DNA from 2 places in the Bacillus sp. BACIII genome. Region 2 is predicted to be linked to the other one. Evidence: a T-box and tRNA genes for the amino acid it is inferred to sense, from the RefSeq annotation. Region 2 holds a T-box; the other holds one or more tRNA genes.

Region 1 (8,185 bases), 1.3 Mb from region 2:
CAAAAAGGTGAGTCGCAATGGAAGATGTCGCACCATGGGCGCAGTCAAGCGCTACATGAATGCCCGTGAAATCTTCGTCCGCCGTCTGCTTTAAAAATTGCAGATATTTTTGAACACCTTCGAAATAATCGTTCACAAGCCCGAGGTCCGCGCCTGTCGGTCTCGGCAGCTTATCTTCCGGTTCATCCATGAGACGTTCAATCTCGGCCTCCTGCTCATCGGAAAGCTTAAAGCCGTCTCCTCCGAAAAATTTAATTCCGTTATCCTGTACGGGATTGTGAGAAGCGGAAATCATGACGCCCGCCTCAGCATCCATGGCTTTCGTTAAATAGGATACCCCCGGTGTAGAAATGACGCCGAGGCGCATCACTTCAGCTCCGATCGATAAAAGTCCGGCGACAAGGGCTCCCTCCAGCATATGTCCGGAGATGCGTGTATCACGGCCGATCAGCACTTTCGGGCGCTGTTTATCTTTGGTCAGGACATAACCGCCAAAACGCCCCACTTTAAAGGCCAGCTCTGGCGTAAGCTCGCTGTTGGCAACACCTCTTACACCATCTGTTCCAAAATACTTGCCCATTTTGTATCGCTCCTTTTTCATTCTGTTGAAGATGAATCAGCGCTTGATCCGCCTTCATCCTGGTCTTGATTTTGATCCTGGTTTTGACTTTTATTCTGATCGCTGTCAGTGTCGTCTTCCCGGTTCTTGTTCTTGTCTTTGTCTGCGTCTCCGCTTGTGCCGTCATTATTGCCGGAATCGGCGGAGCCGCCGTTATTTTTATTTGAACTTGTGTTTTTCTTAGAAGTCAGCTTGATTTTAGCCGTGTCTTTGGACAGGGACCATGTGATGTTTTGCGGTCCGTTTACTGCAAGCTTTACAGAATGCTCTCCGTCCTCTAAGTCTGAGACATTGGCGTACAGTTCAATGTCCGACTTTTTCAGCGCCTTAATGTTGGCCGGGGAGCCTTTGGCCGTAATATTTATCGCCCGCGATTCTGGGTCGAGAAACTCAATCTGCTGCGAGCCTCCCAATCCGACCGTCTTGATTGCGACATTGTCAAAATCCTTTTTGTCTTCACTGTCCACCTTAACATGAAGCGTAATTTTCCCCGGTGACACCTTTGTCACACCCTTAGGAAGCGGGATGTCGGCATCTATATCCGTATCTTTATCAATTTTGCCTAAATCAAGAGATACGCCGTCGATAAACTCAAGTGAATCCAGTACGTCCTGCGGGCCGTAAACCGTCACCTCACTCGGATTCGAGTCAATGCTTGCAATGCTCACCCCGTCAGGAAGACTTCCCTTCCTTTCGATTTTGAAAGGGAGCTTTTTGCTCGGACTGGCCACGGGAACCGTCACTTTGATGACTGACGGTTCAACATCAACAGGAAGTGCGTTGCCGTCTTTGTCATAGACGGTCACCTTCACTTCCTTATCAATGGTTTCATTTGCATTTTCAAGGTTCACGGATGCTTTGACAAGCGAAATGTTGTCAATCACATTTTTCGAACCCGTAATCTGTACGTTTTTCGGGCTGATGATCGGCTGCTGGGGCGTATACCCCTTTTTCATTTTGCTTTTATTGTAGTATTCAACTTCAACCGGAAAACTCTCAGCCGTTTTTTCCTGAATCGTAACCGTCGTGACTGACGGGTTAATGGATATCGTCAGTCCGTCCGATACATTTTTCGCCTTCAATTCGACCTTATGAGTCCCGGTCTTCAGCTTGTTCATATCGGCGTATATCTCAAAATTCTTCGTCTGTCTCGCCTTTTTCACCGCGCTTGTCGATCCTTTAATCGTGACATTTACGGTCTGAGGCACGCCGGTGACCACGTAATTCGCTTCATCATAATATGCTTTTACAGGAATATCAGTAAGCGTAGCCTCGTCAGTCGTTGATGTCGGAAAAAAGGATTCCCCCGGCTTTTTCGGAGTCGGCGCCTGGTTGTTGTTAACCGCAACATAAAGCAGGAGCGCAAAGAGCAATGCAATGATCTTTACAGCCCAGCGGTTGTTTAAGAATTTATCCATTTTTCTTGCCCCTCCAGTACCAGCGGTTAGAAGAAGTATCTCTGGCGTTTTTCTTAAACTCAGCTTCAAGCATTTCTTTCAGTGCTTCTTCCGTCAATTCTCTGTGAAGGTCTCCGTTTTTGGCCACGCTGATGGCGCCCGTCTCTTCAGATACGATAATGGTTAAGCTGTCCGTCACTTCACTGATGCCGACAGCCGCTCTGTGCCGCGTCCCCAGCTCCTTTGAAATAAACGGGCTTTCAGAAAGCGGCAGATAACAGGCAGCCGCCGCGATCTCGTTATTTTTCATAATGACCGCTCCATCGTGCAGCGGCGTATTCGGAATGAAGATATTAATCAAAAGCTCCGAGCTGACCTGCGCATTAAGCGGGATGCCCGTCTCAATATAATCGCCCATTCCCGTGTCGCGCTCAATGGCGATGAGGGCGCCGATGCGGCGTTTCGCCATGTAGCTGATTGATTTTGTAATCGCTTCAATTGTCTTATGCTGCGCTTCCTCCACGGGGGTGCCGCTCCTTGAAAAGAACCGGCCCCGTCCGAGCTGTTCAAGCGCCCGTCTCAGCTCAGGCTGGAATATAATAATGATCGCTAAAAATCCCCATGTTATCGCTTGGTCCATCAGCCACTGAAGCGTACTGAGTCCCAAATATGAACTGGCCATCCGGACCAACACGATGACGACGATCCCTTTTAAAAGCTGAACCGCCTTCGTTCCGCGTATGACCATGATTAATTTATATATCACATACCAAACAAGGAGAATATCAACGGCATTGCCGAGGTATTGCAAAAATGGGATGTCCTCAAAAGCCATTTCCTCGTCCTCCAAGAATTCAGTCATTTCGTTTTTTGTTATGAATTGTGCTGCATGAGCAATATGTACATCATATAGCGTGCTCATTATACCACATTTTGATTTATCAAGTGAAATCAGCCAGCGCGGTGCTGCGTAAAAAAAGAGTAAAGCGATTATACGCTTTACTCATCTTTAATCGGAGTCTAAAGCACTCACGACGCCCTGACCCGCTGTTTTCAGTTCGTACCAGACCCAGTCAAACAATTCGTTAATTTCTTCAATCTGCCCGGTGACTTGTCCGGCTGAGGCCATGTATTTTTCTCCGTTAACCACGGTCACGTTGCCGTCGACTTTCCCTTTAATGACCAGCTTGCCGTTTTTTACTGTGACATCGCCCTTTACGGTCTCGCCTTCAGGGACGGTGACCGTGTGATTCTGCACGACAAGGTTCGGCTGCTTTGACACACTGAAATTGTGGTCGTTATGCCAGCTGTTGAAAAAACCGCCGCCCATTAAAATCACAAAAACCGCCGCGGCTGCAATTATCGGATGAGTTTTGATCCATCGTTTTACAGAAGCGCGTTTTTTCTCTTTTGGAAGATTCGCCATAACTTTGACAGTAAAATCAGCAGGGGCTGTGACATGCGATGTGCTCCGGACGAGCGCTACGGATTTCTCCATTTCATGAAAATGCCGTTTGCAATTCCCGCATGACCGCAAATGTTGTTTTAATACGTCTTCATCTTCAGGAAGGATATCTCCATCAAGATGCTTATGCATAAGCTGCACGATCTGTTCAGGACAGCTCATTTCATCACCCCACTTAAAGATCCCTTAATTGTTTTCTAAGAGCCTCTCTGCCTCTGTGTATCCTTGTCTTGACGGTGCCGACAGGGATATTCAGAATCTCCCCGATTTCAATTAAAGAGAGTTCATCAATATACTTTAATACAATAACCGTTCTGTACTTGTCAGGCAGCTTTAAAATCTTTTTCTGAATTGTGTCCGACAGCTCCAATGACAATACGGCGTCTTCAGGGAGAACCCCGTCCGCAGCGATCTGCGAATACATCGTCAGCCCCTCTGCACCCGCCACTTCTGCGTCCAGATAATAATCAGGCTTTTTCTTGCGGATACGGTCAATAGTCAGGTTGGTCGCAATTCTGTAAAGCCACGTTGAAAACTTTCTGTTGATGTCGAAACTGTCGATATTGACATACGCTCTGATGAAAGCTTCCTGCGCAATATCTTCCGCTTCGTGGACATTGCCGAGCATGCGGTAGCAAAGCTGGTAAATCTTATCTTTATAAAGGTCAACGATTTCCGCAAACGCATTTTGATCGCCTTTTTTGACTTGCTTGATTCTTTTTTTAATCAGGTTTTCCATGTTTTATCTTACCTCTGCCCTTCACCGGTCTGTATCTATACGTTGATTGTTTTAAAAGGTTTCATTTTTTTATTACATTTATTTTACCAAATTTCAGGCAGGGTGTAGATGGAAAATACAGAATATACTGCCTTAACAGCAGCTTAAAAATAGTATATCTGATGAACAATCAGAATTCGAGAAAAAATACCGATAAAAAAAAGACACCCTTATACAAAAGGTGTCTGAGACTGGGCTAGCTGGATTCGAACCAACGCATGACGGAGTCAAAGTCCGTTGCCTTACCGCTTGGCTATAGCCCAAAAATGGTGGAGGGGGGCAGATTCGAACTGCCGAACCCTGAGGGAGCGGATTTACAGTCCGCCGCGTTTAGCCACTTCGCTACCCCTCCGTATTTTTTGGAAAACAGTGCCGGCCAGAGGACTTGAACCCCCAACCTACTGATTACAAGTCAGTTGCTCTACCAATTGAGCTAGGCCGGCAAATATGGTGGAGGATGACGGGCTCGAACCGCCGACCCTCTGCTTGTAAGGCAGATGCTCTCCCAGCTGAGCTAATCCTCCATATGACCCGTACGGGATTCGAACCCGTGTTACCGCCGTGAAAGGGCGGTGTCTTAACCGCTTGACCAACGGGCCGTTGTGTCCGCGTCGAGCTGACAAAAGTTATTATATACAGGTTATACCCCTTTTGTAAAGAGAAAATTTATTTTTTTTATTTTCAAACTTTTTTACCCGTTTTTTAACTGAAAAACTCGTCCCTTCTCTCTTATTTCATTTAAGATGAAAGTATCAAAATATTGAAGGGAATGGACACAGATGATCTTAGTCAGCTCTTGTCTCGGCGGTATCGAATGCAGGTATAACGGCTCCCACGCCGCGTCGGAAAAAATCCGCAGACTCGTAGAGGAAAAGAAAGCTGTTATGGTCTGCCCCGAACTTTTGGGCGGCTTCACCACTCCCCGCGAACCGGCGGAAATCATCGGCGGCACGGGCGAAGACGTGCTGAACGGAACAGCAAGAATTGTAACGGCATCAGGTGAAGACGTTACATCTTTATATATAGACGGAGCGGAAAAAACGTTAGCATACGCAAAAGAAATAGGCGCCGCAACGGTCATCCTTAAAGAAAACAGTCCGTCCTGCGGCAGCAGCTTCATCTATGACGGCACTTTCTCCGGGAAAAAGATAATCGGGGACGGCATCACTTCCGCTCTATTAAAACGGGCAGGCTGCCGCGTGTTATCAGAAAATGAACTGGATCAACTATAAAAAGGAGAGTAGATATCATGGTTGCAGCCCTATCCTTTTATAAACCGGAGCATGCAGACGGCCTGAACGGGTTTGTACTCAGTGAAGAAGATAAAATGTTCACAGCTCTCCCGAAGGATGTACTGCCGCAGGCTCTTGTCATCCGGGAGCGCTATCCTACAGTCGTTTTAAAAGAAGACACCCCCGTCGGTTTTTTCATTTTACATACCTCAAAGGAAACCATAGCTCCATATTCGAACAGCGTGTCTGCCATTTTACTGAGCGCACTGTCCATAGATGCGCGGCAGCAAGGAAAAGGTTATGCCAAACAAGCGATGCTGCAGCTCCCCGCTTTTGCCGCAAATTATTTTCCTTGGTGTGACGAAATCGTGCTTGCAGTGAACCATCGCAATCATCGCGCAAAGAACCTGTACCAGTCTTCCGGTTTTATTGATAAAGGGCGTCGCAGGATCGGCCCCATCGGCGAACAGCACATTCTGCATCTTTTTTTGTGAAAGCGTTTGATTTTTTTCTTGAAACATATATTCAGAAGCCCATATACTTCAAGTAATAACGACTTGGGAGGGTACATTCATGACAGACCGGCTTAACATTCACAGATTGACCACAGAAACAAGAAACCCGCAGGCCGCTTCAATCCATCAAGCAGACACGATGGAAATCCTCCGCATCATTAACCAAGAGGACTTCAAAGTGGCGGACGCCGTTCAGCAGGTGCTGCCTGACATTGAAATTGCCGTTCAATTTGCCCATCAGTCTTTGCGGCGAAACGGCAGGCTGATTTATGCGGGAGCGGGCACAAGCGGCAGGCTTGGTGTACTTGATGCGGTTGAATGCCCGCCTACATACAGCGTAAGTCCCGGCACCGTCATCGGTCTGATGGCCGGAGGGGCAGACGCCTTTTTGCAAGCGGCTGAAGGTATAGAAGACAGCGAGGAAACCGGCGCTCTCGATCTCAAAACGATCGGCCTTACCGCTGAAGACACCGTGATCGCCATCGCTGCAAGCGGGCGCACACCGTATGCGGCCGGTGCGCTGAAATACGCAAAAACAATCGGCGCCAAAACAGTCGCGCTCACATGCAATAAGCACTCATTGATCAGTACCTTTGCCGATCACAGCATTGAAGTCGTCGTCGGCCCCGAAGTGATTACAGGGTCAACACGAATGAAAGCCGCAACAGCACATAAAATGATTCTGAATATGATTTCCACGGCCGTGATGATCAAAAGCGGCAAAGTGTACGAAAATTTAATGGTGGACGTTCATGTCAGCAACGAAAAATTGAAAGAACGGGCAATCGGCATTATCCAAAGCATTACGGGCGTTCCGTACGATAAAGCAAAAGAGACCCTTGAGGCCGCAGACAGCCATGTCAAAACGGCAATCGTCATGCTGAAGACGAATTCGGACAAAACACACGCGAAAGCACTGCTCGAAGAATCGGAAGGCTTCATTGACAAAGCCATAGAACAGCATGTTTCAAGCGAAACAAATCGCTGATCATTCTTTTGGCTCCGTCACTGATCATCATGTGCCTTTTACCAGCCCGCGCCGTTTTCATGATCGGCGCAGGCGCTTTCAGGACGCGTTTCAGGCACAGCTCCGCGGGAAAAATGGTACGGAAAGAGGAGGGTCTTCATGAGCAAAGAGGCATTTTATCAGTCGCTGGCCAAAGATATTCTGGACAACTGCGGCGGTTCATCGAATATTTCGGGCTTTACCCACTGTATGACACGCCTGAGAATTACGCCTTTAGATCAGGACAAAACGGATATTGAAGCGCTGAAGCGGCTTGACGGAGTAATAGGCGTCGTCGAAGCCGAAACACTGCAGATCATTCTCGGCACGGGTGTCGTCAATCATGTCGCCGACGCTTTCGCAAAACTGGTGTCACCCGGAAAAAACATTGATTTAAAAGAAGCCGCCTCACGGAAAAAAGCCGATCTCAACAGAAAAAACACAACACCCATCACACTGCTTCTAAGAAAAATATCAAGCATCTTCATTCCTCTTATTCCCGCACTCATTGCATCAGGTTTAATCACCGGCATGACGAAAGCCGTCATTCAGGCCGGCTGGCTCCCGAAAGAATCTCAAATCGCACTTATTTTAACGGTTATCGGTTCAGGCTTATTCGCTTACCTCGGCGTCCTTGTCGGTATCAATGCGGCGAAGGAATTCGGCGGAACACCCGCGATGGGCGGCCTTGCAGGCATATTGATCTTAAACCCCGAGATCGCCAATATCAGTTTGTTCGGAGAGAATCTGCTCCCGGGCAGGGGAGGTTTAATCGGCGTTCTTTTCGCTGCGATTTTTATCGCTTATACCGAACGGTTTATCAGAAAGTATGTCCATCAATCCATCGACATTATCGTCACGCCAACTTTGTCTTTGCTCATCACCGGACTGGTGACATATGTCATCTTCATCCCTGCAGGCGGTTTTATTTCTGATTTGATTACATCAGGTTTATTGTCGCTGCTGAATGTCGGGGGAGTGCTGTCGGGATTTGTATTAGGAGCCGCCTTCCTGCCGCTTGTCATCACCGGCCTGCATCAAGGCTTGACTCCCGTGCATTTGGAACTCATCCGATCCATCGGGGATGACCCGCTTCTGCCGATTCTCGCAATGGGAGGCGCAGGTCAAGTAGGCGCGGCCTTCGCCATCTTTATGAAAACAAAAAAAGCCTCA
Region 2 (8,185 bases):
CCGTAGTTTTTCTGAATGTATTGGATGGCCACGGCGCTGTCATTATAAATACAAAAGCCCGATGCCCTGCCGCGGAAGCCGTGGTGAAGGCCCCCGCCTAAATTGCAGGCATGCCTCGCCTGTCCCGTCATGACATAATCTGCCGCTGTTAAAGTGCCGCCCACCAGAAGCGACGCGGCTTCATGCATGCCGGCAAAAACTGGGGTGTCTTCCGTTCCTAGCCCGTAGCTTTCTCCTTCTGCGGCAGGAAGCCGGCCCGCCCCCGCTAGTTCAACCGCCTGTATGTAATCCTCTGTATGAACGAGTGCCAGCTCTTCTTTAGAAGCCATGCGCGGAGCGGCGATATCTCCCTCTTCAAACGCGTCCGCCGCCTGAAGCAGCTCGTATGTCAAAAGCACGCGCTGCTGATTAAACGGGTGATCCTGGTGAAATTGATACGTCTGATAAGAAGGCGAGTAAACAAAAACGCTGTCTCTCATGACTGATCCCTCAATTGTTTCGGCCACAAGACATTGTACCCGGCTTCATGAACGCTGCGGATAAAAGGGAGCGGATTCATCGTCTTCACCCGGAAGACGAGTATATTTGCCCCGGCGGAATCATGGGGATAGACGAGCACGCTCAAGATTTGCAGCTGAAGATCGCGGCACATGCAGCTGAGATCAGCAAGGCTTTTAGTCATATCCGTCACCAGAATTTCCACCTGTGATCCCGGCTGGGCTGCGCCTGTCAGGCTGACAAAGGTCCGGAGTACATCGGTTTTGGTTAAAATGCCCGTCAGCTTATGATTTACCGTAATCGGCAGACATCCGATGCCATGCTCATAGAAAGAAGCCGATATTTCCTCTACGAAATCAAGCGGATGGGCGCAGATGACATTCCGTTTCATAATGGTTTCCACTTTGTTTGTCAGAAACGCGACGCGGTCTTCTTGTTCAAAGCTGCCCGGGCCCGCCTGTTTAATGTCTCTGTCTGTGACGATGCCGGCAACGTGCAGTTCTTCGTCGATGACAGGGAGATGGCGGATATGATATGCCTTCATTTTATGTACGGCTGTTTCTATGGAGTCGTTTTTTGTGACGGTGATGACGTCCCGTTTCATGATTTGTTCTGCAATCATCTTTTTATCCCCTTTGTATGTCAGTCAATACATAAATCGCTGATAAAAACGAAGTCTGTCGAACTGTTCAATTGACGCCTGACTGACGTGCCTGCCGATGCGGGCCATCAGACAATTGGCCGGATGAGAGCTGATTTCCGATTCATCCGTTGCAAACCAGACAAGACCTCCGGCATTCATCATCTTTTCCATGATCTTTCTGTACTCCCACACGTCTTTTTTCATCCCTTTTAAATCCCAATGCCAGTAATATTCTGTCGTCATGATGATGTACCGTTCCATCTGTTCATCCATCATGCTGACAGTCAGCAAAGTTTTTCCGACAGAACAGCCTCTGTAGCCGGGAGCGACTTCGATCGCCCCGAGTTCAAGGAGATCTTCCATATTTCCGTCAGACCACCGTTCAAGCGGATCAGGATATAAATACGTCACATAGCCGATAATCGTCTCTCCGTCCCTGGCGATGATGATCCGCCCTTCGGGAAGCCCGGCTATTTCGACTAACGCTTTGTGCTGTTCATGAGGAAGGCGAAAGGCTGTCAGGCCTTCATGAAACTCATACTGTGCTAAGTCCTCTGGAGGAACAGGCCCTTCTATCAAAAGAGGGCCGGCTGCTGTCTGAATAGATGAAGAATGGTACGTTTTATGATGTTTCACTGATTCACCGCCTGTCGGTTCTTAATAAAAACACATCTCCTTTAAGCATAACAAAATATAAAGCGTTTTCAATAGTACGGCAATTTATATTTTAAAAATTGAGAAAACTGTGAACATCTACTATAATTAGTCTATAGATAAGCAAAGGGGGATGTTGCATGAATTTGAAAACGTTGCCAGCGGAAAAGGGGAATTATCATCTGCAAAATTATGAGGAAACATACCGCAGCTTCGATTGGAAAGAAGTCGAGACGGAGTTTTCCTGGCATCAGACCGGAAAGCTGAATGCCGCGTACGAAGCGATTGACCGTCATGCCGAATCATTTCGCAAAAACAAAGTAGCGTTGTATTACAAGGACGCAAACCGGGAAGAAAAATACACGTTTAAAGAAATGATGGAGGAATCGAACCGGGCGGGAAATGTGCTGAGACGGTATGGAAACGTAGAAAAAGGGGACCGCGTTTTCATTTTCATGCCGCGTTCGCCGGAGCTTTATTTTATCATGCTCGGCGCAATTAAAATCGGTGCGATTGCCGGCCCTTTATTTGAAGCGTTTATGGAAGGCGCCGTCAAAGACCGCCTGTTGAACAGCCAGGCCAAGGTTGTCGTAACAACACCTGAACTGGCTGAACGGATTCCGGCGGACAGCCTGCCCGACCTGGAGCATATCTTCATTGTCGGCGGCAGCAAAGAAGCCGGAGATAAAATCATTCATTATGATAAAGCGGCTGAGGGAGAAAGCACGAGACTTGATATTGAATGGATGGACAGAAGAGACGGCTACCTGCTTCACTATACATCAGGATCAACAGGAACGCCTAAAGGCGTGCTTCATGTTCATGAAGCCATGATTCAGCAATACCAGACCGGCAAGTGGGTGCTTGATCTTAAAGAGGACGATATATATTGGTGCACGGCGGACCCGGGCTGGGTGACCGGGACGGTGTACGGGATTTTTGCGCCGTGGCTGAACGGAGCGGCGAATGTGATCGTCGGCGGCAGATTCAGTCCGGAAAACTGGTACGGCACGATTGAAAAGCTTGGTGTCAGCGTCTGGTACAGCGCTCCGACGGCTTTCAGAATGCTTATGGGCGCCGGAGATGAAATGGCGTCCAAATTTGATCTTACTTCACTTCGTCACGTCCTGAGTGTCGGAGAACCTTTAAACCCGGAGGTCATTAAGTGGGGACATAAAGTATTCGGCAAGCGCATTCACGATACGTGGTGGATGACGGAAACAGGCGGGCAGCTTATCTGCAATTATCCGTGCATGGAGATCAAGCCGGGTTCAATGGGGAAACCGATTCCGGGAGTGGAAGCGGCGATCGTTGACAACCAAGGGAATGAGCTTCCGCCGTACCGAATGGGGAACCTCGCCATTAAAAAGGGCTGGCCGTCCATGATGGATTCCATTTGGAATAACAAAGAAAAATATGAATCTTATTTCATGCCGGGCGGCTGGTATGTTTCCGGAGATTCAGCTTATATGGATGAAGACGGTTATTTTTGGTTCCAAGGCAGAGTCGATGATGTCATCATGACATCCGGCGAGCGCGTCGGCCCGTTTGAAGTCGAAAGCAAACTTGTGGAACATCCGGCGATTGCCGAAGCCGGTGTTATCGGAAAGCCGGACCCTGTCCGGGGAGAAATTATTAAAGCATTTATCGCGCTTAGAGAAGGGCATGAGCCATCCGATCAGCTGAAGGAGGACATTCGCCTTTTTGTAAAACAAGGGCTGGCCGCCCATGCCGCACCGCGGGAAATTGAATTCAAAGATAAACTTCCAAAAACACGGAGCGGAAAAATCATGAGACGTGTGCTGAAGGCGTGGGAGCTCAACCTGCCGGCAGGCGACCTGTCCACAATGGAAGATTAAAGAGACGGCGTTGACATGACATCTTATTTATGTTAAAAATGAGTAAGCTTCATACGAAAAGGTTTTGATTGAGACAAGTAGGATATCTGATTGTTCCAGAGAGCTGATGGCCGGTGAAAATCAGCACATAAGATATGCCGAATACACTCATGAACCGCTTTTGCGAACAAAGCCCTTCCAAGGCTTTCAGTAGTGGAAGAACGGACACGGTCCGTTATCAAAAAGAGTGATAAAAGCTTTTTTATGCTTTTATTAGTAGGGTGGTACCGCGATTATATCGTCCCTTCGTTTTAAACGAAGGGGCGTTTTTTATTTCTATAAACAAAGGAGCAGACAAAATGACTAACTTATTAGAAGATTTATCATTCCGCGGCTTAATCCAGCAAATGACGGATGAAGAAGGACTGAATAAACAGCTGAACGAAGAAAAAATCCGTTTATACTCAGGGTTCGACCCGACGGCGGACAGCCTGCACATCGGTCACCTTCTGCCGATATTGACACTGCGCCGTTTCCAGCTTGCAGGCCACCATCCGATTGCGCTTGTAGGCGGAGCGACGGGGCTGATCGGCGATCCGAGCGGTAAAAAAGCGGAGCGTACGTTAAATACTCAGGATATCGTTGTCGAATGGTCGCAAAAAATTAAAAATCAGCTTTCCCGATTTTTAGATTTCGATGCAGGAGAAAACCCAGCCGTCATAGCGAACAACTTTGACTGGATCGGAAAAATGAGCATCATTGATTTTCTCCGCGACGTCGGAAAGAACTTCGGAATCAACTACATGCTTGCGAAAGATACTGTAAGCTCGAGAATTGAAACCGGAATTTCTTACACGGAATTCAGCTACATGATCCTGCAATCCTACGATTTTCTGAATCTGTACAGAGAAAAGAACTGCAAACTCCAAATCGGAGGCAGTGACCAGTGGGGCAACATCACGGCAGGTCTTGAACTGATCAGAAAATCGGAAGAAGAAGGGGCGAAAGCGTTCGGCCTTACCATTCCGCTCGTCACAAAAGCTGACGGCACGAAATTCGGCAAAACAGAAGGCGGCGCGATTTGGCTTGATAAAGAAAAGACATCGCCGTATGAATTCTACCAATTCTGGATCAATACAGATGACCGTGATGTCGTCAAATATTTAAAATACTTTACTTTCTTATCAAAAGAGGAAATTGAAGCTTATGCTGAAAAAGCCGAGACGGCTCCAGAGAAAAGGGAAGCGCAGAAACGCCTTGCTGAAGAAGTGACTGTACTTGTACACGGCCGTGAAGCGTTTGAGCAGGCCGTTCATATTTCTCAGGCGCTGTTCAGCGGCAATATTAAAGAGCTTTCCGCTCAAGACGTCAAGGTAGGTTTTAAAGACGTGCCTTCACTTGAAAAAGACCGCTCTGAAGAACTGTCTTTAGTAGACGTGCTTGTGGAATCTAAGTTGTCGCCTTCAAAACGGCAGGCCCGCGAAGACATTCAAAACGGGGCTGTTTACATTAACGGAGAGCGCCAGACGGATATCGGTCATCTGCTGACGGCGGAAGACCGCATCGAAGATCAATTTACCGTACTGCGCCGCGGAAAGAAAAAATACTTCTTGATCACATACTGAAAATAAAGAGCAGTCCGGCCGCTCAATGCGGCAGGCTGCTTTTTTTATGTTTTGCGAATACTGCACCGGGAAATGAGTACAGTACATAGTATAAGCAAAACAGGGAAGGGGCGCTGCGCCGTGAATTTCATGTTTACCATTGCGAAAGAAAGATTGCAGCGGGATCATTGGGAACAGCAGCAAAGCATGAACGCCGAAGTCAAAGCCGAAGAAACTGAGGCGGAAGAAGAAAATCCGACCTCATAAAACAAAAGCCTCCATTCCCAAGGGATGGAGGCTTTTGTTTGTCACCATATCAGTCTGACGGCGGCCATCAGCACGACGCCTGTAATGACCGTGATGGATAAGCTTTTCGTCCGCATCGCGCAAAGCAATGTCGGGATGAGGACGATCATTGCTTTCCAATCAAAGGTCAAAGTGCTGTTTGTTTTTACGATCATGCTTTCCGTTACCAAGGCGGTCAAAATGCAAAGCGGAATAAAGGAGAGCCACTTTAAAGCCAATTCCGGCATCTGAATGTTCCGGACAAATATAAACGGAACAATGCGCGGCACAAGCGTAACAATCATGCAGCCGAGTATAATCCAGATCATTTGCGTGCTGATGCTCATTTGTCCGTCACCACCCCGATTGTTGCCACAATTACGGTTGAGACGATGACCGCGATGTGTGACGGGACGAAATACGATAACAAGATCATAAAAATGATCATATAGAGAATAAGGGAGAGGCTGTGTTTCAGCTTTTCCGACGCGGACGACTGCAATTGCAGCACCAAAAGCGCCGCAAACATAGCGGGCAAAGCAAAGTCCAGACCGAGGGCGTAAGGATCAGATATCCATTGTCCGAGAAGCCCGCCCATCACACAAGAAATAATCCAGCACGCATAGGCGGTTATATTGAGGCCGTTCATCCACTTATCGTACAGCTTGCCGTTCTGAACCGCCTTGTTCACCGCTACCCCGAAAGATTCATCAGTAAGCAAAGCACCGAAGCCGATATTCTTCACCAAAGAGTATTTTGTGAAATAAGGCGCGATGGTCAGACTCAGGAGCAGGTGCCGCAGATTGACGATGAACGTCGTTAAAATAATGGCGGAAGTCGGACTCCCGGAAACAAGGAGTGAGCAAATAATAAATTGGGCGGCGCCGGCATAGACCAGCAAGGATAACAAACAAATTTCAAGAATACTGAGGTGTGAGGCAACGCCAACAATGCCAAAAGCAAAACCGACACTCATATAGCCCAGCAGTGTAGGCACACAATCCCGCACCCCCTGTAAAAACGTATCGTTCATTTCCCGGGAAACGGCTGTTTTTTGCACTTCTGTCTGAATCATTTTTATACTCCTTCCTTAGAGATTATAATGATAACGACTAATGAAAAAATCAAAGAAAATACGGTTCACATTTAAATGAACCGATTTCCGGTGACGACATGAAATAAAGAATGGTTTTGTTTCATCAGACCTTCAACTTTTTCAGCTCCGACTTCTTTCACAAGCTCCGCAAACATCAGGTCATGCCTCATATATTCCATGGCCACGAGAACGAGAGCGGGATCTTCTGTTTTAATGGCCCAGGCATTCGTCTGCGGGGAAAAATTGGCGATTAAGACTTCTTTATTATCCCGTGCTGCTATCGTTAATCTTCCGCCCATGCGTTTTTCCGCCACTTCAGGAGACATATTATGATGTGTCGTATTTCCGAGCTTCACTTCCGGAGGGCCGAACACAATCGAAAAGACGGGCAATTTTTCGGCGGCGCGTTTGTTAACGGCCTCTTGAATAAAGGGAATCTGCTGTTCCCAGACAGACAGCCACAATTCTTCCTCGGCTTTTTCAATCATATCCTTCAATTCATTGATGACATGATCATTTGTGCTGATGCGGCGGATGACATTCATCTCCTGCTCGCTTTCAAGCGCCAATAATTTCTCTTCAAGATAGCCGAAGGAGCTCTCGAAGTCATGCCGCAGCCGGTCGATTAATTCCTTTCCGGCCAGCGGGGCATATGTAACCGGATCAGACGGCACAATATGGACAGCGCCTTTATCAACTAATTTACCCAATACTTCATAGATCATTGAGCGGGGGACGCCTGACCTTTTACTGATTTCATATCCGGTAACAGGCGAGTGTTTCAACAAGCCGATATATGCTTTGCATTCGTATTGAGAAAATCCGAATTTCTGCAGTTCTTTCAGAACGTCCTCCATAAACATCCTCCATAGTGGTTATTCATGAAACTACTATAATGTAAGCGGTTGTATGTTGTCAATGGGACTTGAGTGCTGAAAGAACGATTCGCTTGTGTTTCCGCTTTCCAACTTATTTTAGGGCGAGTTACTTGTATGGCTCTTGTGAAAAACGTTGCCGTAGACCCACACGGATGCCGTTTGGTACGATAAATTCAAGAAGTCAAAATGAGGAGGATCATGGTGGAAAACACCTCTAAAATCGCTTTTTTATCAGTGATAAGCAATTCTCTGGTCGTCATGCTCAAAATAGCGGTAGGCATGGTAACCGGGTCTGTCGCAATACTTTCCGAAGCCATTCATTCTTTTTTAGATCTGATCGCCGCCTTCATCGCTTTTATTTCCGTCAGGATTTCAAAAAAGCCGGCTGATACAGGGCATCCGTACGGCCATGGAAAGGTCGAGAATCTGTCCGGAACGATCGAAACAATGCTGATTTTTGCGGCGGGGATTTGGATGATATATGAATGCGTTCAAAAACTGGTAAACCCGGAGCCTGTTCATCTGCCGGTATTGGGAATCGTTGTGATGCTTGCGGGAGCTCTCATTAATTTGATCGTCTCGAAATTAGTAAAAAGAGAAGCTGTAAAGGTTAATTCCGTGGCAATGAAATCAAATGCCCTGCACTTACTGACTGACGTGTACACCTCATTAGGCGTAGCGGCAAGCCT

The links. A T-box is a leader RNA that pairs with one kind of tRNA and senses whether it is charged. The one in region 2 lies ahead of tyrS (tyrosine--tRNA ligase), so its partner is inferred to be a tRNA-Tyr.
Region 1: it has a tRNA-Tyr gene. The T-box ahead of tyrS (tyrosine--tRNA ligase) is inferred to sense a tRNA for this amino acid. The anticodon was not compared.

Annotation. Positions count from the first base shown of each region.
Region 1 covers NZ_CM174437.1:2,780,202-2,788,386, forward strand. Annotated here, with positions in the region: gene glmM (phosphoglucosamine mutase) at 1-580, opposite strand, end outside; gene cdaR (CdaA regulatory protein CdaR) at 598-2,037, opposite strand; gene cdaA (diadenylate cyclase CdaA) at 2,030-2,851, opposite strand; gene rsiW (anti-sigma-W factor RsiW) at 3,026-3,643, opposite strand; gene sigW (RNA polymerase sigma factor SigW) at 3,657-4,220, opposite strand; tRNA gene ACXN9U_RS13470 (tRNA-Gln) at 4,451-4,522, opposite strand; tRNA gene ACXN9U_RS13475 (tRNA-Tyr) at 4,527-4,611, opposite strand; tRNA gene ACXN9U_RS13480 (tRNA-Thr) at 4,630-4,702, opposite strand; tRNA gene ACXN9U_RS13485 (tRNA-Val) at 4,708-4,783, opposite strand; tRNA gene ACXN9U_RS13490 (tRNA-Glu) at 4,787-4,858, opposite strand; gene ACXN9U_RS13495 (2-thiouracil desulfurase family protein) at 5,039-5,491, shown strand; gene ACXN9U_RS13500 (GNAT family N-acetyltransferase) at 5,509-5,985, shown strand; gene murQ (N-acetylmuramic acid 6-phosphate etherase) at 6,065-6,994, shown strand; gene ACXN9U_RS13510 (PTS transporter subunit EIIC) at 7,133-8,185, shown strand, end outside.
Region 2 covers NZ_CM174437.1:178,806-186,990, forward strand. Annotated here, with positions in the region: gene ACXN9U_RS01035 (acetoin utilization protein AcuC) at 1-479, opposite strand, end outside; gene ACXN9U_RS01040 (acetoin utilization AcuB family protein) at 476-1,120, opposite strand; gene ACXN9U_RS01045 (GNAT family N-acetyltransferase) at 1,145-1,777, opposite strand; gene acsA (acetate--CoA ligase) at 1,936-3,654, shown strand; T-box leader at 3,710-3,942, shown strand; gene tyrS (tyrosine--tRNA ligase) at 3,993-5,258, shown strand; gene sr7p (small protein SR7P) at 5,379-5,504, shown strand; gene ACXN9U_RS01065 (AzlD domain-containing protein) at 5,546-5,869, opposite strand; gene ACXN9U_RS01070 (AzlC family ABC transporter permease) at 5,866-6,597, opposite strand; gene ACXN9U_RS01075 (TrmB family transcriptional regulator) at 6,669-7,475, opposite strand; gene ACXN9U_RS01080 (cation diffusion facilitator family transporter) at 7,695-8,185, shown strand, end outside.